DNA from 2 places in the Bradyrhizobium sediminis genome. Region 1 is predicted to be linked to the other one. Evidence: predicted binding sites of a transcription regulator. Region 1 holds the regulator's gene; the other holds the start of a gene.
The links. Region 1 encodes LexA, which represses DNA repair genes until DNA is damaged. Its sites were predicted from a motif close to TGTTCNNNNTGTGTTCNG; they were not measured.
Positions count from the first base shown of each region.

Region 2: the regulator LexA is predicted to act here: its motif matches at 11,791-11,808, upstream of recA (recombinase RecA).

Region 1 is NZ_CP076135.1:3,091,306-3,106,355, forward strand. It holds gene KMZ68_RS14725 (peptidylprolyl isomerase) at 1-875, shown strand, start outside; gene trpD (anthranilate phosphoribosyltransferase) at 893-1,906, shown strand; gene trpC (indole-3-glycerol phosphate synthase TrpC) at 1,922-2,743, shown strand; gene moaC (cyclic pyranopterin monophosphate synthase MoaC) at 2,747-3,256, shown strand; gene KMZ68_RS14745 (NADH:flavin oxidoreductase/NADH oxidase) at 3,338-4,510, opposite strand; gene KMZ68_RS14750 (hypothetical protein) at 4,747-4,989, shown strand; gene KMZ68_RS14755 (MFS transporter) at 5,182-6,405, shown strand; gene KMZ68_RS14760 (HAD-IA family hydrolase) at 6,473-7,102, shown strand; gene KMZ68_RS14765 (molybdopterin molybdotransferase MoeA) at 7,237-8,448, shown strand; gene lexA (transcriptional repressor LexA) at 8,664-9,371, shown strand; gene KMZ68_RS14775 (hypothetical protein) at 9,620-10,039, shown strand; gene KMZ68_RS14780 (hypothetical protein) at 10,101-10,331, shown strand; gene KMZ68_RS14785 (ComEC/Rec2 family competence protein) at 10,370-12,649, opposite strand; gene KMZ68_RS14790 (hypothetical protein) at 12,793-13,128, shown strand; gene KMZ68_RS14795 (YybH family protein) at 13,159-13,545, opposite strand; gene KMZ68_RS14800 (glutamine--tRNA ligase/YqeY domain fusion protein) at 13,572-15,050, opposite strand, start outside.
Region 2 is NZ_CP076135.1:3,724,026-3,739,075, reverse strand. It holds gene KMZ68_RS18045 (globin-coupled sensor protein) at 1-917, shown strand, start outside; gene KMZ68_RS18040 (hypothetical protein) at 1,018-1,281, shown strand; gene KMZ68_RS18035 (hypothetical protein) at 1,321-1,728, opposite strand; gene KMZ68_RS18030 (caspase family protein) at 1,972-3,462, shown strand; partial or broken gene KMZ68_RS18025 (outer membrane protein assembly factor BamB family protein) at 3,687-4,208, shown strand; gene KMZ68_RS18020 (ABC transporter ATP-binding protein) at 4,505-5,296, opposite strand; gene KMZ68_RS18015 (MFS transporter) at 5,413-6,801, opposite strand; gene KMZ68_RS18010 (PilZ domain-containing protein) at 6,990-7,244, opposite strand; gene KMZ68_RS18005 (HdeA/HdeB family chaperone) at 7,424-7,717, shown strand; gene KMZ68_RS18000 (PaaI family thioesterase) at 7,753-8,244, opposite strand; gene KMZ68_RS17995 (hypothetical protein) at 8,567-8,857, shown strand; gene KMZ68_RS17990 (Crp/Fnr family transcriptional regulator) at 8,873-9,583, opposite strand; gene KMZ68_RS17985 (hypothetical protein) at 9,808-10,038, shown strand; gene KMZ68_RS26245 (hypothetical protein) at 10,474-10,788, opposite strand; gene KMZ68_RS17975 (PilZ domain-containing protein) at 10,994-11,227, opposite strand; gene recA (recombinase RecA) at 11,903-12,997, shown strand; gene gcvP (aminomethyl-transferring glycine dehydrogenase) at 13,638-15,050, opposite strand, start outside.

The sequences.
Region 1 (15,050 bases):
CGGTACCCGGCCGGTTCGGCGTCGCCCTGGTCAAGGTCGGCAAGATCGAGCCGGGGGTCACGCCCTCCTATGAAAGCGTCGCTGCGACCCTGAAAAAGGAAATCGCCACCGAACGCGCGCGCGCCAAGGTCGCCGACCTCCACAACAAGATGGAAGACGAGCGTGGCGGCGGCGCCAGCGTCGTCGAGGCCGCCCAGAAGCTGGGGTTGACCCCCGTGACCATCGACGCGGTCGACCGCTCCGGCCGCCTCCCCGACGGCCAGCTCGTCACTAACGTTCCACGCGGCCTCGACGTCGTCTCGCAGGCCTTCAACAGCGACGTCGGCGTCGACAACGATCCGATCCAGTTCAGCGGCGGTTACGTCTGGTATGACGTGCTCGGCATCACCCCGTCGCGCGAACGCAAGCTTGATGAGGTCAAGGACCAGATCGAGACCAAATGGCGCGAGGACCAGATCACGAGCCGGCTGCGGACCAAGGCGACCGAGATGGTGCAGAAGCTCGGCCAGGGCGGCACCCTCGCGGCGGAGGCGGCGGCTGTCGGGTCGAAAGTCGAAACCGCGAGCGGATTGCGGCGTGATGCCTCCCCGCCCGGCCTGCCCGCCAGCGCCGTTGCCGCGGCGTTCCGCACCGCCAAGGACGCGGCCGGACAAACCGCCGGCGCCGGCGGAAGCGAATGGATCGTGTTCCGCGTCACCGACATCAGCGTGCCTCCGGTCGACCTCGCCTCGGACGACGTCAAGAAACTGAAGGACACCCTTCAGCGCGGGCTGACCGACGAACAGGTCGCGCAATACGTCACCAAGATCGAATCCACGATCGGCACCACCATCAACCAGGCCGCCTTCGCACAGGTGACGGGCGCGAATAACTGAGCATCCGAAAGCACGCGATGGACGACCTCAAATCTATCATCGGAAAAGTCGCCACCGGCGCGACGCTGTCGCGCGACGAAGCGGCATCCGCCTTCGACAGCATGATGTCGGGCGAAGCCACGCCGTCGCAGATGGGCGGATTGCTGATGGCGCTGCGGGTGCGCGGCGAAACCGTCGACGAGATCACCGGCGCGGTGTCGGCGATGCGCAGCAAGATGCTGCGGGTCAAGGCTCCCGCCGAGGCCGTCGACGTCGTCGGCACCGGCGGCGACGGCTCCGGCTCTGTCAACGTCTCGACCTGCGCCTCGTTCATTGTCGCGGGCTGCGGCGTCCCCGTCGCCAAGCACGGCAATCGCGCGCTGTCGTCGCGCTCGGGCGCGGCCGACGTGCTGTCGTCGCTCGGGGTCAGGATCGACATCTCGCCCGACCATGTCGGCCGCTGCGTGGTTGAGGCCGGCATCGGCTTCATGTTCGCGCCGTCGCATCATCCCGCCATGAAGAACGTCGGCCCGACCCGCGTCGAGCTGGCGACCCGCACGATCTTCAATCTGCTCGGCCCCTTGTCCAACCCGGCCGGCGTGAAGCGGCAAATGGTCGGCGTGTTCTCCCGGCAATGGGTGCAGCCGCTGGCGCAGGTGCTGAAGAATCTCGGCTCCGAATCCGTCTGGGTGGTGCACGGCTCCGACGGCCTCGACGAAATCACCCTCTCCGGTCCGACCTTCGTCGCGGCGCTCGAGAACGGCAACATCCGCACCTTCGAGGTGACGCCGGAGGAAGCCGGCCTCAAGCGCGTCGGCGGCGACGCCTTGAAGGGCGGCGATGCCGACGCCAACGCGATCGCGCTGCAAAGCGTGCTCGACGGGATGCCGAGCCCCTACCGGGATGTGGCGCTGCTGAACGCCGCCGCGGCGCTGGTCGTGGCCGGCCGCGCCAAGAATCTGAAGGAAGGCGTCGATCTCGGCACCCAGTCGCTCGACTCGGGCGCGGCATTGGCGCGGCTCAAGCGTTTGATCGCGGTCTCCAACGGCTGACCCGAAGGGCCCGGCATGTCCGACATCCTGACCAAGATCGAGGCTTACAAGCGCGAGGAGATCGCGGCCGCCAAGCGCGCGCATCCGCTTGCGGGGCTGGAGGCGCAGGCGAAGGCGGCTTCCGCGCCGCGCGGCTTTGTCGGCGCGATCCGCCGCAAGCTCGCCCAGGGCGAATATGCGCTGATTGCCGAGGTGAAGAAGGCGTCGCCCTCCAAGGGTCTCATTCGCGCCGACTTCGACCCGCCCGCTCTCGCCAAAGCCTACGAGGCCGGCGGCGCCGCCTGCCTGTCGGTGCTGACCGACACACCGTCGTTTCAGGGGCATCTCGACTTCATGGTGGCGGCGCGCGCGGCCACCTCGCTGCCGGTGCTGCGCAAGGATTTCATGTTCGACACCTATCAGGTGGTCGAGGCCCGCGCCTACGGCGCCGACTGCATCCTGATCATCATGGCGGCGCTCGACGACGCCGCGGCCAGGGACATCGAGGACGCCGCCATCGCGCATGGCATGGATGTCCTGATCGAGATCCATGAACGCAGCGAACTCGACCGGGCGCTGAAACTCCGCTCGCCGATGATCGGGGTCAACAATCGCAACCTGCGCACCTTCGAGACCACGCTGGCGACCAGCGAAGCGCTGGCCCCGCTGATTCCGAAAGATCGCCTGATGGTCGGCGAAAGCGGCATCTTCGCGCCTGCCGACCTGGCGCGGCTGGCGCGCGTCGGCATGTCGACCTTCCTGGTCGGAGAAAGCCTGATGCGGCAGGCCGATGTCACCGCCGCCACCCGCGCGCTGCTGGCGCGAACCGAGGCCCCGCGCGCTACCGGGACGCGCTGATCGATGGCGCGGAAATCCTCCAGGGAAACCACAAAGGCCGGTTCCGCCCTCACCCACATCGACGCCAAGGGCGAAGCGCGGATGGTCGACGTGTCCGAAAAGCCCGCAACCGAACGTACCGCGGTGGCAGAAGGCCGCGTCATTATGAGCAAGGCGACGCTCGAACTGATCGTCAGCGGCAATGCCAGGAAGGGCGATGTGCTTGGCACCGCGCGCGTCGCCGGCATCATGGCGGCGAAGCGCACGTCGGAGCTGATCCCGCTGTGCCACCCGCTGGCGCTGTCGAAGGTCACGCTGGATATCGCCCCGGACAAAAAGCTGCCCGGCTGCATCGTTCGCGCCACGGTGAAGGTTACCGGCCCAACCGGCGTCGAGATGGAAGCGCTGACCGCGGTGTCGGTCGCGTGTCTCACGATCTACGACATGATCAAGGCGGTCGAGCGCGGGGTCCGGATCGAAGGTATTCATCTGGTCGAGAAGAAGGGCGGCAAGTCCGGTCATTACCGCGCTTGAGGAAGGATGGCGCTCGCCGGCCGCAGACGCCGAACTCATCCCTCATCAGTCCGACCGACGATACGCTCCCCCTCCCCGAACTCAGGAGACCTTACCGGAATCGTGCAGACCGCTCTGCCAGGTCGACGGCCTGGTGCCGAAGCCGCGCTTGGCGCGGGTGCCGAGCCACCAGCCGAACTGCGGCGGCACATTGCGGAACGGCCCCTCGACACCGAGCTTCAACGCCGCGTCCATCGGCCAGTTCGGATTGTTGAGGATCTCGCGTCCGACCGCGATCAGGTCGGCCTGCCCGTCACGCAGGATCTGTTCGGCCTGGTCGCCGTGGATGATCAGGCCGACCGCCATGGTCATGATGTCGGCGTGGCGGCGGGCATATTCCGACAGCGGCACCTGATAGCTGTATTTGATTTCCTTGCCGAGGATCGGCGCCACGTCGGTGATGCCGCCGGACGAGCAGTCGATGACATCGACGCCTTTTGTCTTGAGGATCTTTGCCAACCGCACGCTTTGCTCGGGCCCCCAGCCGGCATTGTCCTCCACCGACAGCCGCACGAACAGCGGCTTGCGGTCGGGCCAGTGCACGCGCACCGCTTCGGTCACCTCGGTGATGAAGCGCATGCGGTTTAATTCCGAGCCGCCATATTCGTCGGCGCGCTGGTTGGATCTTTCCGAGAGGAATTCGTGGACGAGATAGCCGTGCGCGCCGTGCAGTTCCAGCACGTCGAAGCCGGCCGCATCGGTGCGGCGGGCCGCCTCGCCCCAGGCCTGCACCAGGTCTTTCACTTCATGGCGCTCCAGCGCCCGCGGCGCCGGCCATTTCTCGCTGTGCGCGATCGCGCTCGGCGCCACCGGCGTCCATTCGTCCCAGTCGTCGATATCGGGCGTCCGCTTCAGGGGTCCGTCGCCTTCCCAGGGCCGGTTGGCGCGCGCCTTGCGGCCGGAGTGACCGAGCTGGATGCCGGCGACCGCGTTCTGCTGCTTGATGAACTCGACCAGGCGCCCCAGCGGCTCGATGAACTTGTCGTCCCAGATGCCGAGATCGCCGAGCGTGCCGCAGCCGCGGCGCTCGACCTTGGTGGACTCGACGACGACGAGGCCCGCGCCACCGGCGGCGAACTTGCCGGCATTCATCAGGTGCCAGTCGGTCGGAAATCCCTTGATCGCGGAATACTGGTGCATCGGCGGCACCACGATACGGTTCTTCAGCTCGACGCCCCGGATGGTCAGCGGCGAAAACAGCAGCGTTTCGGTCATGAATGGTTTCCTCGTCTTCCGGACATCGTTACCCCGACGTGCTGGCCGGGCGGTCTTCTTCTGGGCGTGACGGTATACGCGCGGCACGGCGACAGCAAAGCCTTCATGAACCCGGATTCTTCCAGGACCGCCATTGCGAGCGCTGGCGAAGCAATCCGTCTCGCCGGTTGCGGTGCAAGGTTGCCATTCGGTCCCGGCGGGCGGATGCTGCCGGCTGTGGATCAATGGAGAGCACCATGAGCAAGCCCGGTCTCGACAATCGCCACCGCAACAAGGATGGCGAAATCAGCCACAAGCACGGCAACACCCCCATCAAGACGTTGCGCAAGATTTACGGACAGGGTTTCGCTGCCGGCTATCCGGAAGCCGAGGAACTCAGCGAGGTTCTCCTTCAACTGAACGAAACCTCACTGAGCCAGCTCCGCCGCGATCATGAGACCGGCCACCTGGAGCACAAGATCGCTAACGCTTCCAGGTAAGGCCGCTGTCCGGCACGATCGGCTTGTTTTGCAAAGAGCCAAGAAAGGACCAGGTCTGCGCCGCTATGCCGGCACCTGCACTTGAACGCCCGGGCCCGGCGTGATTATCTGTATCGAGTTCGGGCCAACGGCAACCGCCCGGTCAGCTGCGCGCAGCCAAGCGTTGTCTCGCTCCATCAGTGGAGATGAGACATGGTCGGCAGCTCGATGAGAACTCCCTCCGATATTCTTTGCTTGTATGGCGCCCGCGCGCTGCGCGGCTTCGGCGACGGTTTTGCGATCATCATCCTGCCGGTCTACCTCTCCGCGGCGGGCTTCAGCCCGCAGGCGATCGGGGTCGTCGCCTCTACCTCGCTGCTGGGAACGGCGGTCCTGACCCTGATCACCGGCTTCATCGCGCCGCGGTTTGAGCTGCGAAGTCTTTTCCTCGCCGGCGCCGGACTGATGGTCTTCACCGGCCTGATATTTCCGGCGGCGGAGACGCTGGCTCTGGTCCTGCTCATCGCCTTCATCGGCAGCATCAATCCGTCCGGCGGCGATCTCGGCATGCTGGTTCCGCTCGAGCATGCGCTGCTGACCAAGGAGACCGCCGACCGCGACCGCACCGCCATCTTTGCCCGCTACAGCCTGATCGGCTCCCTCACCGCGGCCGTCGGCTCGCTGGCGGCGGCCTTGCCTGAGACGCTGGTGTCCGGCGGCTGGTCGAGGCTCTCTGCGATCAAGCTGATGTTCTATCTGTACGCCGTGCTTGGATTGCTGGCGGCTTTGCTCTACCGGCGTCTGCCGCGCGACCACAGCCACGCGGCGGACGTTCCGAAGCCAGCACTCGGGCCATCCCGCAACATCGTCTACCGGCTCGCCGCCTTGTTCAGCATGGACGCCTTTGCCGGCGGCTTCGTGGTGCAGTCGCTGCTGGCGCTGTGGCTGTTTCAGCGTTTCAACCTGTCGCTGGAGGCGGCGAGCGTCTACTTCTTTTTCTCGAGCCTGCTCGGCGCCATGTCATTCCCGGTGGCGGCCTGGCTCGCCGGCCGCATCGGCCTCATCAACACCATGGTGTTCACGCACATCCCCTCCAGCCTCTGCCTGATCGCGGCGGCGTTTTCGTCCGACCTGACCGTGGTACTGGCGCTGCTGCTGGTTCGCTCGGCGCTGTCGCAGATGGACGTGCCGACGCGGTCATCCTACGTCATGGCCGTGGTGACCCCCGCCGAGCGCACCGCGGCGGCAAGCGTCACCGCAGTGCCGCGCAGCCTCGCCTCCTCGATCAGCCCCGCCATCGCCGGCTTCATGCTGGCCGGTCCGTTCTCCGGCCTGCCGCTGGTGGTGTGCGGAGTCTTGAAGATCGGCTACGACCTGGCCCTGCTGCGGATGTTCCGCCACACCAAACCGCCGGAAGAGGTTTTGCGATCGGATTGAAGGCTTTGCAGGGCTTCAAGCGCTTATCACCGTTGCCCGCTTCGTTCGTTTTTCGTACACCGCCTCCATGAGCCCGCCTCTCCTCACCCCCGGCGCCGCCGACGTGCTGCTGTTCGATCTCGGCCGCGTCGTGCTCGATATCGATTTCAACAAGGCGCTCACCTGCTGGGCCGGTCACGCTGGCTGCGCGCCTGCCGAGATCGCCGCGCGCTTTGTCCGCGAGGAATCCTACCGGCGTCATGAGGTCGGCAAGATCGACGATGCCGCGTATTTTGAAAGCCTGCGCCAATCGCTCGGCATCGGGCTTTCCGACCGGCAACTGCTGGAAGGCTGGAATGCGATTTTCGTCGGCGAAATGCCCGGCATCGCAGCGCTGCTGGCCCGCGCCGCAAAGCGTCTGCCGCTCTATGCCTTCTCCAACACCAACAACGCCCATGTCGATTATTTTCCGGTCGCCTATGCCGACGTGCTCGGCCATTTCCGGGAAATGTTTCTGTCCTCCGCGATCGGGCTGCGGAAACCCGACGCTGACGCCTATGACCATGTGGTGAAGGCGATCGGCGTGCCGGCCTCACGCATCGTGTTCTTCGACGATCTGGCCGATAATATCGAGGGCGCGCGGGCGCGGGGCCTGATCGGGGTTCACGTGAGGTCGACCGATGACGTGGCGAAGGCGCTGGCGGAGCTCGGGATTTAAGCTATGAGACCGTCATTGCGAGCGCAGCGAAGCAATCCATGGAGCAGCAAGCTGGATTGCTTCGTCGCATGCGCTCCCTTGCGCAAACGCTTCGCGTTTGTCGCAGGCAATGACGTCAAAGTGGGAGTTTCACCGTGGCACTGATGCCCGTCGCCGACGCCCTCGCCGCGGTTCTCGCCGGCGTCGAGCCGCTGCCGGAGGAAATGGTCGCGCTGGATGCGGCCTACCACCGAGTGCTGGCGCGCGACGTCGCGGCGTTGCGGACCCAGCCGCCGCAGGCGATGTCGGCGATGGACGGTTATGCGGTGCGCGCCGCCGACGCCTCTCATGTGGCGGCGCGGCTCAAGGTGATCGGCGAGGTCGCGGCCGGCCGCCCGTTCGAAAGGACGGTCGGCGCGGGCGAGGCGGTGCGGATTTTTACCGGCGGCGTGATCCCTGCGGGCGCCGACGCCGTCATCATCCAGGAAGATACCGTCGTCGAGGACGGCGGCATCACGATCACGGAAGCCGCGCGGCCCGGGCGGCATATCCGCCCGGCCGGCATCGACTTTCGCGAGGGCGACGTGTTGTTGCCGCGCGGAACCCGCCTCACCGACCGCGATCTCTCGCTGGCCGCGGGCATGAACCACCCGGAGTTGGCCGTGCATCGCCGGCCGAAAGTGGCGATGCTCGCCACCGGCGACGAGCTTGTGATGCCAGGCTCGATCCCCGGCCCCGGACAGATCGTCTATTCCAATGGCTACGCGCTGCGGGCGCTGGCCCGGGGTGCAGGCGCCGAGACCGTCGATCTCGGCATCGCCGCCGACACCGTCGAGGCCACCACGTCAGGCATCCGCCGCGCCCGCGACAGCGGCGCCGACATCCTCGTCACCATGGGCGGCGCATCGGTCGGCGACCACGACCTGGTCAAGCGCTCGCTGGAGGCCGAGGGCGTCGCCATGGCGTTCTGGCGGATCGCGATGCGGCCGGGCAAGCCGATGATGCACGGGCGGCTCGGCGCGATGCGGGTGATCGGCCTGCCCGGCAATCCCGTGTCGTCCTATGTCTGCGGCTTCCTGTTCCTGGCGCCGCTGATTCGCGCGCTGTCCGGCCGGTCGGCCGTCCACCACGTCAGCGAAACGGCTTTGCTCGGGTCCGACGTCGCCGCCAACGACATGCGCGAGGACTATCTTCGCGCGCGTCTCGAGCGGCGCGCCGACGGCGTCCTGATCGCCACTCCGGTCAACCATCAGGACAGCTCGCTGCTCGGAAATCTCGCTGCGGCAGCGGCGCTCGTGATGCGCCGCCCGTTTGCGCCTGCCGCTGCCGCTGGCACGCCCTGCGAGATCCTGCGGCTTCCGGACTGACCCCAAAACCACCTGTCCCAACAAATCCTGCTGCGTTGACGATAAATTAAGTGGTTGCGGAACACATATGGAACATATAGTGTCTGTTCATGATTTGTTTCGAGTATTGGTGCCAGCTAATCGAAGTTCTGGAGTCTTTGATTCCCTGAACGCCTCGATTCCCGGAAAACGCCTCTCGGAATCGAATGACACCGTCAAACTGGGGATTGGTCGAGATGCTCACGCGCAAACAATATGAACTCCTGCGATTCATCAGCGAACGCCTGAAGGAATCCGGCGTTCCGCCTTCCTTCGACGAGATGAAGGACGCGCTGGATTTGCGCTCGAAGTCGGGAATCCATCGCCTCATCACCGCTCTGGAAGAGCGCGGCTTCATTCGCCGGCTGCCCAATCGCGCCCGCGCGATCGAGGTCATCAAGCTGCCCGAGATTTCAGGCGCCGGCGCCGGCAACGGCCGCCGCGGTTTCACGCCCAGCGTGATCGAAGGCACGCTCGGCAAGGTGCGTTCCAGCAGTGCCGGTTCCGAGAGTGACGGCGAGCGTCCGGTCGCGGTTCCCGTCATGGGCCGCATCGCCGCAGGCACGCCGATCGAAGCGCTGCAGACCCGCAGTCACACCATCAGCGTGCCGCCGGACATGCTCGGCTCCGGCGAGCATTACGCGCTCGAGGTGCGCGGCGATTCCATGGTGGACGCCGGCATTCTCGACGGCGACATGGCACTGATCCAGCGCAACGACAGTGCCGACACCGGCGACATCGTGGTGGCGTTGATCGACGAGGAGGAAGCAACCCTGAAGCGCTTCCGCCGCCGCGGCGCGTCGATCGCGCTGGAGCCGGCCAACACCTCCTACGAAGTCCGCATCCTGCCGCCGAACCGGGTCAGGATTCAGGGCAAGCTGATCGGACTGTACCGGAAGTACTGATCCGCCCCGGATCGGTCGTTCCCAGGCAGGGAAACCGCGGCAGTCCAATGGCGGCCGCGGTGAATGCATCTGTCGCGCGCGCGGCGAAGCTATTTCCGCCAAATCCTCAAACGCATTTGTGATCGAACTCGCCGTCGAGAGCCGTAGAATTGCCCACAATCAGGCATATTTTGATTGCCGTCCACTCTGATAGAGGCCTGCGCCTCTCAAGGGGCGCGGGTTGGCTATCTCGAATGAGGAGCGATCCGATGTGTGACTATAGTCTCCACGCCGTAGCGTCACGCCCCGCCAAAGTCGGAGAGACGCTGACGACCACGACATTCCGCGGCACCTCGACGCGCGGCTTCGCCTCGGAAGCCGAGCCCGAGGTGGCGGTCTGCATCCTTCCCGGAACCGAACTGGCGTTCGCTGACAACGTCAAATACGACAACGGGTGGATCTGGACCAAGGCCCTCAATTTCCGGGTTGGAAAATTCGGCGCGGTCGAGCCGAACGTCCCGCAGCGCCACCATGACTCGATCGAATTTCCGGATGGAAGCAGTGTGCTGGTGACGCAGCTCTGCGAAGGTCAGCACGCCACTGTGCTGCAATTGCCTGTTGCGCAGCAGGTGACGGCGCAGGAACGACCGGCAGCCGCGACGCCAACAGCGGCGGCGATCTCCGCCTGAATGGCCATGTAGATAACCCTGCCGGTCCAGGCCGGCAGGGCCGCTCGCGAAGGGGACGCTGTTGGCGGTTCGCAAGGTGACATGGCAAAAAGCCGGGCGGGTGACGGAGCCCGGCCGGTACATGTTCACGTTCGGCTGGCTCACCGTTGCGGCGGAGGATCTTGTCATCTGGCAGCAGTTCCCGGATGCGTCTTTCACGCTGGTCAAAATGACGACTACGGACGACGTCGACGAGTTTCATCTCGGCGCCTTCGAACTGCCGGAAAATCCGCAATCCAGCGGTGAAAGCTGACTTGATCAGCGACTTGGCGATTGACTGGCCTCACCGCCTCAGTCGTCCGCCTGCAGGTCGGCTTCCGACGGCGTCGCGTCCGCCGGCTTCGCGATGGCCGGGCGCACCAGGCTGGTCCCGTCCTCCGCATCGCCCGCCACCGCTGGCGACCACGGCCGATCGACGCCTTTCGGCCTGACCGCATCGACCGCAAATCCGTCGCGGGTTCGCCGCAGCGCCAGCGCGCCCTGCCGGCGCAGGCGATCCTGGTCGACCACGAGCGCGCCGCAGCCCGGCGATGCCGGCCGCGCCGTGACCAGCAGCGCCGCGCGCTCGCAATCGTCCGCCAGCGCCTCGGGCCGCAACGCCAGCGCGACCAAGCCGCCATCGGCCAGTTGCGCCACGCAGCCGGCCTGGTCGCATGATACGCCTTCGGCGAGCGAGGAATCCGTAAGGACGCGGCCGTCGGCGTCGGCCGCCAGCCATTCCCGCAGCAGAAAAGCCTCCTTGGCGCTTCGGATCAGATGCAGGCGTCCGTCCCTGCCGCGGACGCCGATATTGTGGCCGTCGGCGGAAATCAGGATATCCGGCTGCGGCCGGACCAGAGCCCATGCCACCGCCAGCACCACCAGGGTTGCGCCCGCCCAGCGCAGCGGCGTGCGCAGCAGCCCCATCAGGATGATGCCGAGGCTGGCCGCGACCAGCGGCCCGGTCCCGAATGCCGCGATGCGGCCGATCGCGCCCGGCAGTGCGGCGACCCATTGCGCCACCGTGATCATCCAGTCGATGCCCCAGCCCATGACCTGCCAGAACACGCCGTCGAAGCCGAAGGGCATCGCGACCATGCCGAGCAGGCCCGCCGGCATCACCACAGCCGACACCACCGGCATCGCCGCGAGATTGGCGATGACGCCAAAGGGTGTCACCCGGTGAAAGTGAAAGGCGGCATAGGGCATGGTCGCGAGCCCCGCCACCAGCGAGGCCAGCGCCAGCATCGCGACCTCCCGCCCGCCCCACAGCGCCGCCCGCGCGGTGGCCGAATTGTCGGGCGCGGCGAACAGAGCGGGCATGCCGATCTGCACCAGCGCCACCAGCCCGAGCGTCGCCGCGAACGACATCTGGAAGCTCGGATGCACCAGCGCTTCCGGCGCGATCGTGAGCACGATCATCGCCGCCACCGCCAGCGTGCGGAAGGTCACGGCGCGGCGGTCGACCATGATAGCGATCAGCACCACCGCGGTCATGAAGAACGAGCGCTGGGTGGCGACCTCGGCACCGGACAGCAAGAGATAGAACGCGGCGGCAGCGAGCGCCGCGGCCGCCGACCATTTCTTGATCGGAGAGCCGACGGTGAGTTGCGGGATCAGCGCCAGCAGCGCGCGGACCGCGAAGAACACCACGCCGGCGACCACAGCCATGTGATAGCCCGAGATCGACAGCACATGGCCGAGCCCGGAGATGAACATCGCATCGTTGACGGGCGGCGAGATGGCGTCGCGGCGTCCGGTCAGAAGCGCGGTCGCGATCGCGCGGCGGTCGCCCTCCAGCGTAGTCCGGATCCGGGCGTCGATCGCATCGCGCAAGCCCTGCATCAAGGCAGCGTAGCGCAGCGACAAGCCGCCGCTGTCGGGCGGCTGCGCGGACTTGATGGCGCCCATCACGAAACCGGAGGCGCCGATGCCGGCGAAATACATGTCGCGGCCGAAATCGTAGGAACCCGGCCGCAACGGCGCGAGCGGCGGCTGCAGCCGGGCCTTCAATTCGACAAAGCTGCCGACCGCAGGCGCTGTGCCCTTGCGCACCGACAGCCGCACGCGTTGCAGTGTCGTGGCGCCGCGCGGGCTCTCCATCCTGGTCACGCGCAGCACGAACCGGTCGGTGCGTTCGCGGATGTCGCGGGTCTCGACGAAGCCCGACAGCGACACCGAATACATCGGCCTCGCCAATATGCCATGCGCGACCCGCGCGGTTTTCCAGGTCGCGACCGCAAAGCCGGCGGCGACAGCGGCGATCATCACGGCGACGGGAAATAGCTTGTGCCGCCGCAGCAGGAATGCCGCGAGGCAGAACCCGGCCGCCGCGGCCGCCGCGACCGACAGAACCGGCTCGCGGTCGGCGGCAAAATAGAAGGCAATCCCGGCGCCGAAGGCGACCGGCACCCACGGCAGCAAGCGGCCGGCGCCGGCTTCGGCGGCGAGCCACGCCCGCAGTTTTGCGACCAGGGCCGGCCATGCATCGAGGCCCGATGGCGCGAGGCCGCCGGCCTGCGCCGCCCCGCGCGGCGGCCAGGTGCCGGCAAATCCCTGCGTCCGGCCTGGAGACCTGCCCCGCTCTGCCATCGGGTACTACACCCTGCGATCCCTTGGAGATCGTCAGGCTACCGGAAGCTGTTGCCGGGCGGCTAGCGGAACGGATGGAGAATTCCGTTAACTATTACTAACGGGGCAAGGGATAGGATTCCCGAATCAATCGGGGCTCGGCCATGCCACACCGGATCATGCTTTCCGTTCTTGCCGTTTTTGCCGCTTTCGCGCTCGCCGTCAGCGCGATGACCGCCGATGCCGCCGATCTGCCGACCCAGAGCCGGCTTGGCGCGATCTTTGCGGAGCCTCCGCCCCCTGTGGTCGTTTACCGGACGGCTGAATATGTGGCGCCGATCATTCCCTACAATCAGCTGCCCAATCCGCCGTGGAACCGGGGCATCTATAACTACGGCTCGTCGTGGTCGTTCTATTACCCGGGCCCCTATTACGGCGGGCCCTATTATTGGGACGGCGCGCGCCTGCCCTATGTCTGCGGCTTCTACGGTTATTGCTGACGATCCCGGCCGCTTGAATGAGCCCTGCCGCTAGAGCAGCGGCACTTGCGACGAAACGTGATGGCTGAGGATTTTCCAATAGCCGTCTTCGCGCACGATCACCCAGGTGATCTTGACCGACAGGGTCGCCTCGCCTTCTTCGACGACGAAGGACGCGGTGCCCGCCATGTTGATCAGATCGGAGCCGACCGGCGCGGCCACGATATCCGTGAATTGAACGGCGGGCGCGCGCCATCGCGGCAGCGCGTTGAAGTAGGCCGCGACACCCTCCCTGCCGCGATACAGCGACGGGTTCGAACCGAAGAACAAAGCATTGCTTGAATAGAGCGACGCGAGCGCGTCGACGTCGAGCCTGCTGAAATTCGCCGACCATTGTTCGATGATGACAGACACGATGTCGTCGGCGGTGCTTCGCATCGGTCGATCCCGTCAACAGAGCCGCCTCAGCCCTTAGCCCCGACTTCCTTTGCAAAGGTATCGCGCAGGCCGATGGTCCGGTTGAAGACCAGACGATCCGGCGTCGAATCCGCATCGCGCGTGAAATAGCCCTGCCGCTCGAACTGCATCACCTCCGACGAGTTGCTGGCCGCGATCGCGGGCTCGATCCGCGCATCGCTCAGGACCTCCAGCGACTGCGGGTTGAGATCTCCGGCGAAGTTGGCCGCATCCGGATTGGGCTTCGAAAACAGCTGGTTGTAGATGCGGATTTCGGCCGGCAGCGACTGCTTGGCCGGCAGCCAGTGCATGGTGGCCTTGACCTTGCGCCCGTCGGGCGCGTTGCCACCTTTGGTGGCGGGATCGTAGCTGCAGCGCAGCTCGACGACCTCGCCGGCCGCGTCCTTGATCACGCCCGTGCACTTGATGAAATAGGCGTAGCGCAGCCGCACTTCCATGCCCGGCGACAGCCGGAAGAATTTCTTCGGCGGATTTTCCATGAAATCGTCGCGCTCGATATAGAGCTCGCGGCCGAACGCGATCTTTCGCGTGCCGGCGGCCGGATCGTCCGGATGGTTCTGCGCCTCGAGTTCTTCGCTCGCACCTTCCGGATAATTCTCGATCACGACTTTCAGCGGCCGCAGCACCGCCATCCGCCGCAGCGAGCTCTTGTTGAGAAGCTCGCGGATGCAGAATTCCAGCATGCCGACGTCGACCACGCTGTTGGCTTTCGCAACCCCGATGCGCTTGACGAATTCGCGGATCGCCGCCGGCGGCACCCCGCGCCGTTTCAGCCCGGCAATGGTCGGCATGCGCGGATCGTCCCAGCCTGCGACGTGGCCGCCGCGCACCAGCTCAGTCAGCACCCGCTTCGAAAGCAGCGTGTAGGTCAGGTTAAGCCGCGCGAACTCGTATTGATGCGGCTTCGATGGCACCGGCAGCTTGTCGAGCAGCCATTCGTAGAGCGGCCGGTGATCCTCGAATTCCAGCGTGCAGATCGAATGGGTGATGCCCTCGATCGCGTCGGACTGCCCGTGCGCATAGTCGTAGCTCGGATAGATCGACCAGGCATCGCCGGTGCGCGGATGGGTGGCGTGCAGGATGCGGTAGAGCACGGGATCGCGCAGGTTGATATTGCCCGCGGACATGTCGATCTTGGCGCGCAGCACCCGCGCGCCGTTCGGGAATTCGCCTGATTTCATGCGGCGAAACAGATCGAGGTTCTCCTCGACCGGTCGGTCGCGGAACGGCGAGTTCTTGCCGGGCTCGGTCAGCGTGCCGCGCGAGAGGCGGATTTCCTCCTGCGACTGGTCGTCGACATAGGCATGACCGGCGAGGATCAGGCCCTCGGCCCATTGGTAAAGCTGCTCAAAATAGTCCGACGCGTAATAGAGGTCGGTTCCCCAGTCGAAGCCGAGCCAGCGCACGTCGGCCTGAATCGAATCGATATATTCCTGCTCTTCCTTGGTCGGATTGGTGTCATCGAA
Region 2 (15,050 bases), 630 kb from region 1:
CGGTGCTGCTCGACATGGACATCGCGATTTCGGTCTATCAGGAAGCGATGCTGGCGGAGCGTCAGAAACATCAGGACAAGATCACTGCCGCGATCCGGGATTTCGACGGCCAGATGAAGATCGTGTTGAAGACGGTCGGGGGCTCGGCGGAAAATCTGCAGAACGCCGCCAATACGCTCGCCGCCAATGCCGAACAATCCACCAGGCAAACGACCACGGTGGCCGCAGCCTCGGAGGAGGCGTCCGCCAATGTGCAGGCGGTGGCGTCGGCTACCGAGCAACTGACGTCGTCGGTCAGGGAGATCGGGCGTCAGGTGACGGAGTCCACCAGGATGACGGGCAAGGCGGTAGAGCAGGCCGGCCAGTCCAGCGCCGGCATGCAGGGCCTCGCGGAAGCGGCGCAGCGGATCGGCGCCGTGGTCGAACTCATCAACAGCATCGCTGGGCAGACCAACCTGCTGGCGTTGAACGCCACTATCGAAGCGGCGCGGGCCGGCGATGCGGGCAGGGGATTTGCCGTCGTCGCCTCCGAGGTCAAGGCGCTGGCCGAACAGACCGCGAAGGCGACTGACGAAATCAGCCAGCAGATTCTCGCGATCCAGACCGCAACCCGGCAATCGGTCGGTTCGATCGAGGAAATCGGAACGACGATCGCGTCGGTCAACGAGATTGCGACGGCGATCGCGGCGGCCGTCGAGCAACAGGGAATGGCGACGGCCGAGATCGCGCGCAACATTCAGGAGGCTGCCCGCGGCACCCACGACGTTTCCAGCAACATCAGCGGTGTCAGTCAGGCCGCGAGCGAAACCGGCCAGACCGCAACGCAATTGCTGTCTTCCGCCAACGAGCTCTCGCAGCAGTCGGAGATGCTGCGCAACAATGTCGAAGGTTTCTTCGCGATGATCCGGGCTGCCTGATGCGGATGGCGCGTCGGCGCAAGAATGCGTTCGCGTTGCGATCAGCGCAGTCGTGGTTTGTACCGAGAAAAGTCTCAGGCGCACACTTCAAGGAGGCCGCATGTCAACTCTATCAGATCGCCCGTCCGATGAATTGATCTTCCAGCACCTTGGCGCAGCCATCGTGCTGTGCTGGGCGCAATTGCCTCTCGGGGCGAGAGACCAGATCCTGCGCCAGGCCGACGATGTGATCGGGCTGGCGCCGATCCCCGAAATTCGAAGCGAGATCGTGAAGCTGCTGTTGCGCCACGCCAAGGCGCAGTGGGCGGCTACCTTCCTGTCGGTCACGGCGCCCCGGAGTAATTCTCCCTTTCGGGGGCACTGATCCCGACGGATCGGCGTGAAGCCGACTTCGAGGGTTGCGTCAGATCGGCTCGTAGCTCTCGGATGCGCAGTTGTCGTCGGACTCGGCGCGCCGGCGATCGAGGATCAGGCCGCGGCTGATGACGAGGCGGTAGGTCTCGGCGCCCAGTGGCTTGCCCATGACAGAGGTGAGCTCGGCCCTGACGCATGCGGTCCAGCCCGCGCCCCTGACCTCGCGGTGCGGCGGCGAGACCTGCACGTGGCGCGGGTTCGACGCGGCGAGAAAGACCGAATCCAGTTTTTCGCGCACCAGCCGCTTGACGTCGGGCGGCGGCTCGGGCGGCGGTGGCTCGGCGGCTTGGTTGCGCATGAACTCAGGCACCGGCGAGCGGCTGTCGGCCATGCCGCAGCCCGCCAGCACAAATGCCCCGCCCGCAATCAACGCCAACCGAACAACGACCCGCCGCATTCGCCCACTTTATCCCGTGCCGGTTAAAATTGCCCACAATTGCGGATAATTTGCCCTTTCAGCCATCACCAATTGCTGAAACCGCTTCCACAGCCAGGCCGGCGCCTTGCCATGTCGATGGGGTTCACCCCCCGGAATCTGCCAGGAAGCCAAATTGCCAGGAAACAAAACGGGGTATTCGCGGCCGGGGCTTGAACCTCCGCGCGAGGACGACTGACCTATGGGGAAGCCTGGAGGTGTCCCATGATCCGCCCCGTCCTTCGCCATACCTTTCTCGCAGCGGGAATCTTGCTGGGCTCGCACGCGGCGCTCGCTGAAAATCGCGTCGCGCTGGTCATCGGCCAGTCGAACTATCGCGCCGTGGTTCCGCTCCCCAATCCGGCCAACGATGCCAAGGCCATGTCACAGATGCTGACCGAGTCCGGCTTCGAGGTGCTGACCGCTGCCGATCTGTCGCAGAACGAGCTGCGGACCAAGGTCGGCGACTTCGCGGCGAAGGTCGCCGCGAAGGGCCCCGATACCGTGGCGCTGGTGTTTTATGCGGGCCACGGCCTGCAGATCGACGGCGAGAATTTCCTGGTGCCGGTTGATGTCGACCCGAAGCGGGAAACCGACATTCCGCTGCAGGCGGTCCGTCTCAACGACGTCCTGAACACGCTTGCCTCGGTGCCGAGCAAGACCCGCATCCTGCTGCTCGATGCCTGCCGTAACAACCCGTTCCCCGACATCAACAAGACGGCAGGCCGCGGGCTCGCGATCGTCGATGCCAAGACCGGCGCTCCCGGCACCTTCATGTCCTTCTCGACCTCGCCCGGCGCCGAAGCCGAGGACGGCAGCGGCGCCAACAGCCCCTATACGTCGGCGCTGCTGGCCGCAGCGAAGGAGCCCGGGCTTTCGATCGAAGATACCTTCAAGCGCGTGCGTGTTGCGGTCAACAAGGCGACCGCGGGCCGCCAGACACCCTGGGACAGTTCCTCGTTGACCGACGACTTCAGGTTCGTCGGTCCCGCCATTGCCGGCCCAAAGCTCGCTTCCGTCAAGAAGACGGTCGATGAGTGGAAGCGCGACTTGAAGGGCAAGCCGGCCGAGGCCGCCAACGAATTGATCGTCGCCGACGGCACCGACGAGGCCTATGAAGCCTTCGCCGTCCTCTACGCGCAAACACCGCTGGGTTTGCAGGCGCGCGACTGGCTCGATCGTCACCGCCGCATGGTGGCATGGAACAACGCGGTGATCATCAATACGGCGGCCGGCTATCGCGCCTTCATTGCGCAGTATCCCGACAGCGATCTCGCCCCGACGGCACGCAAGCTTGAAGAGCGTCTGCGCAATCGTCCGAACTTCGTGGCGACCATCGCCACCGCCGGCGGCGCGCCGAACGCGTCCGGCGCGGCCGCGTCAGGCCCGGCAGCCGGCCAGCCGACCAACGCTTCGCTCGGCCCGACCTGTCCCTGCACCACGCCGACCCTGCCGCTGAAGAAGGTCGATACGCCGCCGAAGAAGCGCACCGAGCCCGATCCGCCCAAGCGCGTCGACCGTGCGCCGCCGAAACGTTATGTCGTGCCGGAAGACGATGTCGTGGTCTATCGTCGCCCGCCGCCGCGCGACTATTACGAGCCGCGCGGACCGTCGATCGGCATTGGAATAGGTATTGGCGGGTTTGGAGGAGGCGGTGGCTACGGAGGCGGTGATCGTAGCGGCGGTCACCAGGGCACATCGAGGAGCGGATACTGAAGGCAGACCCTTGCAGCGGCTTCGCCAGCGTCATGCCCCCTGAGCGATGATCGTGCTGCAGGGGAGGGCCATGCAGAAAATTCTCGTGCTGTTCGCGCTCGCCGTCCTTGCTGCAGCGCCCGCGCTGGCCTGGGAGCATTATGCGGTTTTCGCCGCTCACCCAGATCACACCGGCCAATGTCGGCGATCTCGACAGCTGCGCGCCGGCGGTGATGGCGCGGATGATGGTCGCGGTCGACCTGAGGGCGGGGAAGATTCTCTGGCAGTCGTCGGTTGGCACCGTGGAGGACCGCGCGCCGCTCGGGGTCGCACTCTCCTTCGGCACGCCGCTGGTCAACGGCGTGGCGATCACGGCAGGCGGTCTGGTCTTCACCGGCGCGATGGACGCCTATTTGCGTGCCTATGATGCGAAGTCGGGCGGGGAACTCTGGCAGGGCAGGCTGCCGGTCCCCGGCGTCGCCAATCCCATGACCTATCTCTGGAAGGGCGAGCAATATGTCGCAATCAGCGCCGGCGGCCATTCCGAATCCGGCACCACGATCGGCGACAGCGTGGTGGCGTTTCGCCTGGCGCGGCCGGGCGAAGCGCCCTCGCTATGGTCGCGCACCATCGACCGGCCCGGCGGGCGGTTCCTGGGCAAGGTCATTGCGCTCATGCTGCTGATGATGCTGGCGGCGAGCGTGTTCTGGCGCTGGCGCCGCCATTCAAGGCAGGGCCGGACCGGGCTATCCGGCATTCCCCGGTAGTTGGAGGCGGCTTACGCTTGCAAATCCGCCCACCACAGAACGCCTGCGAACACCGCAAACATGGTGACGACACCGACGGAAACCAGGATCGAATCGAGGGGCATTGCTGAATCCTTCAAAAAGAAGGCTCAAACTGGCAAAGCGCCGCTGGTCGTTTCATTGATCTGGATCAATGACAGCCATTTCGGCCGTTTGTCCTTGGCCGAAGCAAGCCGCGCCAGACTGCGCGTGGCCTGCAATTCCTTGCTGTGGCGCGCGCATGGCCAAGCTTATGAGCGGACGGACTTGGCGGGACGCTATGGCGGAACCAAAGTGTCGGCTACCGCGCCAGCCGGCGATTCGAGCGCGCCATCCCGCAGCGAATAAATGTGGTCGAATCGATCGAAGATCTTCTCGTCATGGGTGACGACGATGACGGCGGTTCGGTGCTCCGCCGCAACCCTTCTCAACATGTCCATGACGGTGCCGGCACGTTGCGAATCGAGTGCCGCGGTCGGCTCATCGGCCAAAATGATGCGTGGATCGTTGGCCAGCGCGCGGGCAATGGCAACCCGCTGCGCCTCTCCACCTGAAAGCTCACCGGGCATGGCGTCCTTGCGGCGCTCGATACCGAGGTAGGTCAGAAGTTCAAGCGCCCGACTCTTGGCTTGCGCCGGGCTTACGCCGGCCAGGATGCGGGCGACAGCGACGTTCTCCCAGGCATTGAGAAACGGCAGAAGGTTATGGGACCGGAAGATGAAGCCGATCTTCTCGAGCCGCAACCCGCGCAGGTCGGCGCGCAGCCACTTGCCGTCATAGACCAGTTCGCCGTTGAGCCGCATGCTCCCGGAATTTGGTTCGAGAATGCAGCCGATCACGTTGAGCAGCGTGCTCCCGATCCCGAAGACGCGGACTTCAACATTCTGTTCGGGTGCAGCCGTCCGCACCGGAATTTCGCGCATGAAGTGCCAATAATAGCCGCCGCCCACCACGATAAGAGCGGTAAGCAGCCCAGCCGCCAGTCTTAGAGCACGCGAACTCATTCCGGAGGCTTCGTTGGGAAGTCGACGCGTGCGCCAGCGAGTACAACTGCCAAGCCGCGCGTTCAATCAAGCGCATGGTGCAGATCATATCGTTCTTCCTGACCAAAAAAATATAATTGCCCGGGAGCGCTTGATCGGCGTTGCGATAGATCAAGCTGGCCTTGGGACGCGCTCCGGCTCGATTACGGTTGGCCGATTGTCCGCGGCGATACCGCCAGCAATCCGGCGCTGATAAATGCCAGCAGGGCCGCAAGCTGAAAGGTCTGGTGGAAGGCTTCGAAGAATTCGTGCTCCGATTGCAGGATGTCGAACACCATCAGGACGAGCGAGGCCGCGGCGACGGTGCCCAGCGTTCGCGTCAGCAGCGCGAGGCTGCCCGCAACCCCGCGCTCGCGAAGCGGAAGCGCTGCGGTCACGATATCGGTATAGGCGAGCTGGAACAGGCCGAGCCCGACGCCCTGCACGATCAGCCCTGCGACGCGCAAGGCCGTCGTCGTCTGTTCGGTCCATGCGCTGAGCATGAGGAGACCGGCGCCGATTCCGGCGGCACCGGCCATGGCGAGCCGCTCGGCGGAGATTCGGTGCCCGATCAGGCGGCCGCCGACCGGCGCGGCCAGCACCGCGCCGAGCGCGCCCGAAGCCAGAATGGCGCCGCCTTCGGCAAGCGCATAGGAACTCACCCGGGCGAGATAATAGGGCACCAGCAGCCAGACCGAAAACGCCGCGACATTGGCGAGCACGCTGACGAAATTCAGCATCGCAAAGCCCGGCAGGCGAAACACCTTGAAATCGATGATCGGCCGCGCCGCGCGGGACTGGCGGAAGATGAATCCCGCAAGGGCCAGGGCCGATAGCAGTCCGAGCCAGACGGCGGAGAACTCGCGAATGCGGTTGAGCGCCATCAGCATCGTCACCAGGCCGAGCGCCAGCGCGATGCCGCCTGCAATGTCGAAGGGTTCGCGTGCCGCGCGCGGCTGCGATGCCGGCAGCCCGCGCAACAGCAACAGCGCTGCGATTGCGATCGGGATGCGAAACCAGAACACCGCGGGCCAATCCCAGATCGCCACCAGCGCGCCGCCGAGCAGGGGACCGAGCATCAGGCCAAGCGCCATCATCATGGTGTAGATGCCAAGCGCGCGGCCGCGCCGCTCCTCGCCATAGAGGCTCGTCACCAGCGCCGCACCGCAACTCAGCACCAGTGCTGCGCCGATGCCCTGCAGGCAACGAAAGGCCAGCATCGCGCCATAACTTGGCGCGATGCCGACGAGCAGGAACGTCGCTGCGCTCCAGATCAATCCGGTCCGGTAGACGATGGCATGGCCGACGGTGTCGCCGATCCGCCCCAGTGCCAGCAGGAGACTGGCATAGGCCAGCACGTAGCAGATTACCACCCACTGGATGTCGCCGATCGCGAGGTCAAATCCCCGGGTGATGGCCGGGAAGGCGATGTTGACGGCGGTGTCGAGCTGCGTCGTGGCCGTGCCGAGCCCGATCATGGCGATCTGCAGGGGTCTTGAACGGAGCAGGCCGGCCGACACGTGGGGGGAATCGGGTTCGGTTGATGACGGCACCTTGGTCCCTTCGGACGGAAACCTTGAAGCAAGCGGCCCGCGGCCGCCGCTATCCATGCCTCAACCCGATGCGCCGGGAAAGAGCCTGCGGCTGCCGAGGCGGTGAGCCCTCAAGAGATCAGTCGCGGGAGGGATGGCGGACGCAGCGCCGACCTCGATGTCCGGCGGTGAGGCGGCGCGCCCCGCGCCTAGTCGAAGGCGAGGCCGATCCGCCTGTCGTTGCTCCAGACCGCATGGCAGCGGCGGATGAACTGGTCTTTTTCGATCACCAGCATGAACGATGACGGCAGGCTGACGCAGCTGGCGAGGTCGACCGCGGCGCCGTTCGGCGACAGATTGCGCACGGTGCAGGTGATGATGCCGCTGCCATCGAATGCGATGGCGCCGCCCTTCAGCACCCGGAATCGCGGCGCCGCTCTCTTCTCGACAATATGCTCGCTCATCGCCGCAAATCCGAAAATGCCGCCTCGCTGACTTCAGTCCAAAGTAGCAGAGCGGAATTACGGACGATTGAATCGAATACCCGTAAAATTTGATGCCGGATTCAGGTTTCGTTTACGCTGGCGCGGCGTTGCAGAATCTGTCCATGCTGCAACTTCACACTGCAACGGAGATCACGATCATGAAAACGACGGGCGCGCTGCTGTTTGCCGCCGGCCTTCTGCTTTCGGCGGCGCCGGCCCATGCCGTCGTGGTCGACCTGTCGACCATGACCTGCAAGCAGTTCGTCGAAGGCAGCCAGGACGAAATCAAGATGGTGTTGACCTGGATGGACGGCTGGTACAAGGGCGATTCCGACGAGGCGATCATCGATACCGACGTGTTCGTCGAGAACGCCAAGAAGTTCGGCACCTTCTGCGGCAAGAATCCGACCGTCAGCATCGTCACCGCCGCCGAAAAGATTCTCGGCAAGTGATCCGCTGACCGGCAGCGGGCTTTCGCACGAAAGCACTATGTCAGCATCGCGAAAGCGCTCGATACCATCGCCACAGGCTTGTTGTCGTGGGCGCTGGACAGGGTGACATGGCCGAAGCTCATGGTGCGGCCCATGCGGACCACCCGCGCGTCCGCCAGCACGTCGGATGCGGTCGCGGCTCGCATGAAATGCGTGGTTTGATCGACCGTCGTCATCGGCCGGTAGCCGCGGTTGGCCGCGAGGTTGGCAATCACCATTGCGGTGTCGGCGAACGCCATCAACGCCTGGCCGCAGACGATGCCGCCGTTCCGGCACAGCCGCTCGGAGAAGGGCATGCGCAGGACCGCACCCGGCTGCCAGCCGGCGGCGGCAGTTTGCGGCGGCTCGTAATCGATGCCCTCGATCGAGAGATTGAGATCCTGCACCCACGGCGCAAACACATCGCCGAGCACGCGCCTTGCTTCCTCGATATCGAATTTCCTTGGGTGCTGTTGGTCCTGTTTCAACGTCGGTTCCCCCCGTTTCATATGGTTTCCTCGCATTCTTAAGTGCGTCCGACCCAAATGAACACTCTCCCTGCGCGGCTTGAAAATGTCTGACTTCCAGCCGTAGGATAGCCGGGTAGGGAGAGCAGGGTGACCATGTTCAGGCGATTGGCACTGATTTTCAGCGTGGTCGCCCTAGGTCTCGTGCTCAATGGTTGCACCAAATGCGGCCCGGTCTGGGACGATTGGACGCAATCGCCGAAATCCTGCAAGTCGGACCGGTATTGAACCTGAAGGCGGGCGCGCTTGGCGTTGCGGCGGGTGCGGTGATATATAGCCTTCGAAAATCCAGGGAGTTTCCCCGATGAGAATTCTTGGCGCGGCCGCCGTCGTCGCGTTGCTGGCAGGGACGGCTTACGCGCAGACCCCCAACATCAACCTGATCCCGGAGTTGCAATCCAAATCTCCGGAGGAAAAGGAAGCCGAGGCGGAACGCGACAAGAAATACAAGGATTCGCTGAAGAAGATTCCGGACGCCAAGGTCTCCAACGATCCCTGGGGCGGCGTGCGCAGCGCCGATGCGCCCAAGACATCCACATCCAAGACGCAGGCTCCCGCGAAGCCGCGGACCAAGACCGGCAGCACCGCCAACTGAGGCGGTGCGCCTCGATCAAGCCAGTGCGGCCGACTGATCGAGCAGCGTCTCGTAGCATTCGCAGGACATTTGCATCAGTGCGGTCCGGTCCAGGATCCTGATTACGCCACGCGAATAGCTGATCGCGCCGGCGGCCTGCACCTTGCTCGCGACTTCCGTCACCGAGGTGCGCCGCACCCCCAGCATTTCCGCGAGGAATTCCTGCGTCAGCGCGACGGTGTCGCTGCCCGCATGGTCGGCGCTCTGCAGCAGCCAGCGGCAGAACCGGGCCTCGATCGAGTGCAGCGCGTTGCAGGCGGCCGTCACCCGCGCCTGCGACAGCAGCACCTCGTTGTAGCGGATGCAGAGATTGCGAATGGGTTCGCTGGTCGCGGCGATGGTCCTGAAATGGGTGGCGGCGATCCTGCTGCTGGCCATCGGCATCTGCACCACGACGCGAACCAGCGACTTGTACAGGCCGAGCCCGGCCATCGCGCCGACCACGCCTTCGCGGCCGACGGTCGCGGTCTCGATCGCCTTGCCACCGCGCAGCACGGCGAGCAGCGACAGCATGCCGTTATGGGGAAAGTAGACGTGGTCGACCTCGCCGCCGGCTTCGCCCAGCACGAGCGCCTGCGGCAGAGACACCGACGACAGATGCGGAAGCAGCCGGTCGAAATCATGACGCGGCAGCGCAGCGAGCAGTCTGTTGTCAGAGGGTAGTCCGATGTCGACGGGCGCTGCCACTGCGATGTCCTGCCCGGTCGGTTGGCCGAGTTACCGCAGGAGTGAGAAGAGCGCTCCGAGAGGGCGATCCGCGGTTTGCCGGCGACTGGGGATCGTCGCCGATGCTGAATTGTAGCAATCCTAGGTCGAAGAGGCGACTCAATTCCCGGCATTCGGGTAGGGGGACTCGGATTGGCCGCCGCCCACCCTATATTGAGCCGGTCGTCATCTGTTGGAGTTGCGACATGGCCTCGCGCCCGCGCGATCTCGCCGACCGGATGGCCGCCCGGCGCAAGCCGGACGACGGCTTTCTGCGCGAGACCTTCACCTTGCCCCGTGAGGCGGCGCGGACGAAGGCGCGGGACTTCCTCACCCGCTTTCCCAGGGCCGCCTATATGAGCGGGGTCGAAAGCTGGCGCGAACTGCCTGACGGCGATATCGAATTCACCATGCGGCGGCTGCGCAGCGCCGACTGACGGTTCCGGATCAGGGGGGCGGTGTCGTTCCCCCAACTATCTATGAATATTGAGATTCTTCCCACGGGGGACATTCCGGCGTCGTCGCATGGCTTCCGCCAGAGGCGGGAACGATGGCTGGACAGAGCGGCTCAAGCGCGGTCGGAAACCACGTGATCGCAGGCGTAGCAGCGGAAAACCTTGATGGCGGCGTGGGTCGACAGCGCGGGGAGTTCGCCCAGCCGTTTCATTTCAGCGCCGCATCTTTCGCAACGGCGCGCGGGGCTGTCCTGATCCGCCGGATCGGGCGGAGCGTTCCCGTCGCCAGACGCCATGATGGCCGCCCTCGCGCTTTTTTCCGAATCGGTGACAGTCAGCCTGCCACATCTGCGTGTACAGCATAGTGCCAGCTCAACTCAAGCTTGTAGGTGGGGCGGGGCTTACCGGAGGCGGGGGCTATTCTTCTTCCGCTCCCAGCAGCTTGCCGCTCGTCCGGTTGATGAAATGGAGGCGACTGCAGGCCTGGCAGACCACGGTTTCGTAACTGGAGGTTGAATCGTCGGCCCCGGGGTCGTCAGCCAGCCAGTGCTGCACATTCATACCGGTTCGCGGACACTTGAAGATAATATTACCCATAAGTGAGGCATTCTGGCCTCCAGAAGGTTTTTCCGAATTGATCCGCGTCAATGTTTTCGGACGGACGATATGCCAGCGAGCCCCGCCGCCGCGAATCGGGGCCGGTAAGGGCTCAATTCGGCGCGCAGGATCCATCGAAAAGGCGGAGCCCGAACGATCCGCTCGCCGGGCTCCTGGCAGATGCCGGAACGGCGCCCTCGCGGGGCCACTCGGTAGGTGCTGATGTATCAATGATCCAGGCCGCAACAGCGCGCATTGATCCAGGGCAAAGGCGCGAGGCCTTATTCGGCGGCATTGCCGCATCCATGGGAAAGGAAAAACTGAGCCTCGCCCGCCGGCCTCAATCGAACGCGACGCCGATCCGTTTTTCCTTACGCCAGATGACGTGGCAGTGGTGCGGCGAGCCATCGGCGAACAGCGTGAAATGCGCGGGGATGCCGACCGGGCTGGTCACGTCGAGAGCCGCGCCCGCAGCCGATAGATTGCGGATCATGCAGTCGATCGCGCCGCCGTGGAACTCGATCGTTCCGGCCTTCAAGACGCGGTGCCGTGGAGAAGTCCGCTTCTCGTCCATGGAATCCACATACACCCAAATCCTAAGAATTCGATAACCGCCCGGCGGGCGGGATACCCCGTGGGACCACGAAAGCGGCTGCCAAACCGAGGCGGGGCTAATACGGCTCCGACGCGATGTTGTTGCATGAGTGGCAGCGGAAAATCCGGACCGCAGGCCGTGCCCGGACCTGCGGCAGTTTGCCGAGGGCATTCATGTCGCCTCCGCAATCCTCGCACTTGCGGGGTGGGGGCTCCTGCTGTGGCTCGCCGGTTCTGGTCATTTGCCGAACGGTTGTAGTGGAGGACGACTGCCACCGCCACTCAAGGCACGACAAAACAGCCGTCTGCGTAGTCCTACGGGGCGTTGTTGGTGTTCTGATGACGAAACTGCCCTGCGAGCTTCAGGGCGAAGAATGACGAATGAAAGAGGCCGCCAACCGAGGCAGCCTGATCCGTAATTTTACGGTTTCCGTTAACGGAACGTGTATTCGCGATCCGTTCTGGAGAATCAAAATAGGCCCGTGCTCATTTTCGATTTGGGTCACTCGCTAAGGGAAACAGGCCAGGCATCCCGCGAAAGAAAAGAACATATTGCGAACTTGGAACAAATGGGGTACATTTTCGTCATCGCCCGTTTCAAGGTCAGCCGCTCGTTTGTCCCTCTAGCGAATCCCCTTCATAAGGAGCACCACCAATGGCCGCCCCCACTACCGCCCTGCGTATCGTCGAAGGATCCTCCATGGACAAAACCAAGGCCCTGTCCGCCGCGCTCTCCCAGATCGAGCGCCAGTTCGGTAAGGGCTCGGTGATGAAGCTGGGCAAGAACGACCGCTCGATGGATATCGAGACCATTTCCTCGGGTTCGCTCGGGCTCGATATCGCGCTCGGTGTCGGCGGCCTGCCGCGGGGCCGGGTGGTCGAAATCTACGGGCCGGAATCCTCAGGCAAGACCACGCTGGCGCTGCACACGGTGGCCGAAGGCCAGAAGAAGGGCGGCATCTGCGCCTTCATCGACGCCGAACACGCGCTCGATCCGGTCTATGCCCGCAAGCTCGGGGTCAACATCGACGAACTCCTGATCTCGCAGCCCGACACCGGCGAGCAGGCGCTGGAAATCTGCGACACCCTGGTACGATCAGGCGCGGTCGACGTGCTGGTGGTCGATTCGGTGGCGGCGCTGGTGCCGAAGGCCGAGCTCGAGGGCGAGATGGGCGACGCGCTGCCCGGCCTGCAGGCCCGTTTGATGAGCCAGGCGCTGCGCAAGCTCACCGCCTCGATCAACAAGTCCAACACCATGGTGATCTTCATCAACCAGATCCGGATGAAGATCGGCGTGATGTACGGCTCGCCGGAAACCACCACCGGCGGCAACGCGCTGAAATTCTACGCCTCGGTCCGCCTCGACATCCGCCGCATCGGCGCCATCAAGGAGCGCGACGAGGTGGTCGGCAACCAGACCCGCGTCAAGGTGGTGAAGAACAAGCTGGCGCCGCCGTTCAAGCAGGTCGAATTCGACATCATGTATGGCGAGGGCGTCTCCAAGATGGGCGAAATCCTCGACCTCGGCGTCAAGGCCGGCATCGTCGAGAAGTCCGGCGCCTGGTTCTCCTATGACAGCCAGCGATTGGGCCAGGGCCGCGAGAATTCGAAGGCGTTCCTCAAGGCCAATCCCGACATGACCGCGAAGATCGAGGCGGCGATCCGCCAGAACTCCGGCCTGATCGCCGAGCAGATTCTGGCCGGCAGTCCCGAGCGCGACGCCGACGGTGACGAGCCGGCGGAGGATTGAGCATGATCCGGAAAAGTGGGAACCGGTTTTCCGACTAGATCATGCTCAGACAAAGAAACGAGGTCATGATCCGATTCATTCGGATCATGACCGAGAGAATTTGTCGGGCCTTGGTCGCCTGACTTAAGGTTCGACATGAGCGGGCGCTGAGGACGTTGAGTTGCCGACGTCCCCAGTGCCCGTTTTGATTTTGGACGAGCCCGCGAAGGCGGCGTTTTGTGCGCGCGACCGATCCGGAATCGCGAGAGTTTGAAAGTGCTTAGAGTCGTGAGCGGAGATTTATGATCCGCTCACCTGGCGTGGCACTTGAAGTGGTGGAGCCGTCATTTCGGACGGTACGTGGTCGCGGTACAAGGCACGAGCCGGCGGTGATGTACGATGAGAATTATCAATGCAGTCGCGTGGGCGACGATCTCTTTCCTGAATTCGGTCAGCGCCGGGCTTGCCCAGGAAGACTGTATCAAGTGCACCCAAATTCAGCATTACATATGCACCCAAAATTACGGCCAGTGCGCGGATGCCTGCAACAGCATCGGAACTGCCGATAGAAACGCGTGCCGGCGGAGATGTGCCACGCGCCATGAAGGGTGCAACGACAGAACTGCCGTGAAATGCGGAACCTGTACGTCAGCGAAATTCCCTACTCCGCCGCCTCTGCATATGCAGTAACCGGCGGGCAGGAGCAGACCAGGTTGCGGTCGCCATAGACGTTGTCGACCCGGCCGACCGGCGACCAGTATTTGTCGGCGCGCGAGGTGCCGGCCGGGAAGCAGCCCTCGGCGCGGCCATAGGCCCGCTGCCACAGGTCGTCGGCGATGTCGTGCACGGTGTGCGGGGCGTGGCGCAGCGGCGAGGCCTCGACCTTCCAGCGGCCGGACTCGATCTCGGCGATCTCCTGCCGGATCGCGACCATGGCGTCGCAGAAGCGGTCGATCTCGGCTTTCGATTCGGATTCGGTCGGCTCGATCATCAGCGTGCCCGGCACCGGGAAGCTCATGGTCGGCGCATGGAAGCCGTAGTCGATCAGCCGCTTGGCGATGTCGTCGACGGTGACGCCGCTGGACGTCTTCAGCGGGCGGGGGTCGACGATGCATTCATGGGCGACCCGGCCTTTGGCATTGCGGTACAGCACCGGGAAATGCGGATCGAGCCGGCTTGCGATGTAATTGGCGTTGAGGATCGCCATTTCGGTGGCGCGGGTCAGGCCTTCGCCGCCCATCAACAGGATGTAGATGTAGGAGATAGTCAGGATCGACGCCGAGCCGAACGCCGCCGCCGACACCGGCCCGACCGCCGAGGGCGCCGCGCTGTCCGGATCACCCGGCAGGAACGGGGCGAGATGCGCCCGGACCCCGATCGGGCCCATGCCGGGACCGCCGCCGCCATGGGGGATGCAGAAGGTCTTGTGCAAATTGAGATGGCTGACGTCGGCGCCGTAGTCGCCGGGCCGCGACAGCCCGACCTGGGCGTTGAGGTTGGCGCCGTCGAGATAGACCTGCCCGCCGTGGCCGTGCACGATGTCGCAGATCTCGCTGATATGCTCCTCGAACACCCCGTGGGTGGAGGGGTAGGTGATCATGATCGCGGCGAGGTCCTGCGAATGCTTTTCGGCCTTGGCGCGCAAATCAGTCACATCGACATCGCCCCTGCTGTCGCAGGCGACCACCACGACCTCCATGCCCGCCATATGGGCGGAGGCCGGGTTGGTGCCGTGCGCCGAGGAGGGGATCAGGCAGATCTTGCGGTGCGGCTCGCCGCGGGCGGCGTGGTAGCCGCGGATCGCCAATAGCCCCGCATATTCACCTTGCGCGCCGGAATTCGGCTGCAGCGAGACCGCGTCATAGCCGGTGATGTCGCACAGCCATCGTTCCAGCCGGTGGAACAGCGCGTGATAGCCTTTGGCTTGGTCGCGAGGCGCGAACGGGTGCAGTTCGCCGAATTCGGGCCAGGTCAGCGGGATCATCTCGGTCGTGGCATTGAGCTTCATGGTGCAGGAGCCGAGCGGGATCATGGCGCGGTCGAGCGCGAGGTCGCGGTCGCTGAGCTTGCGCAT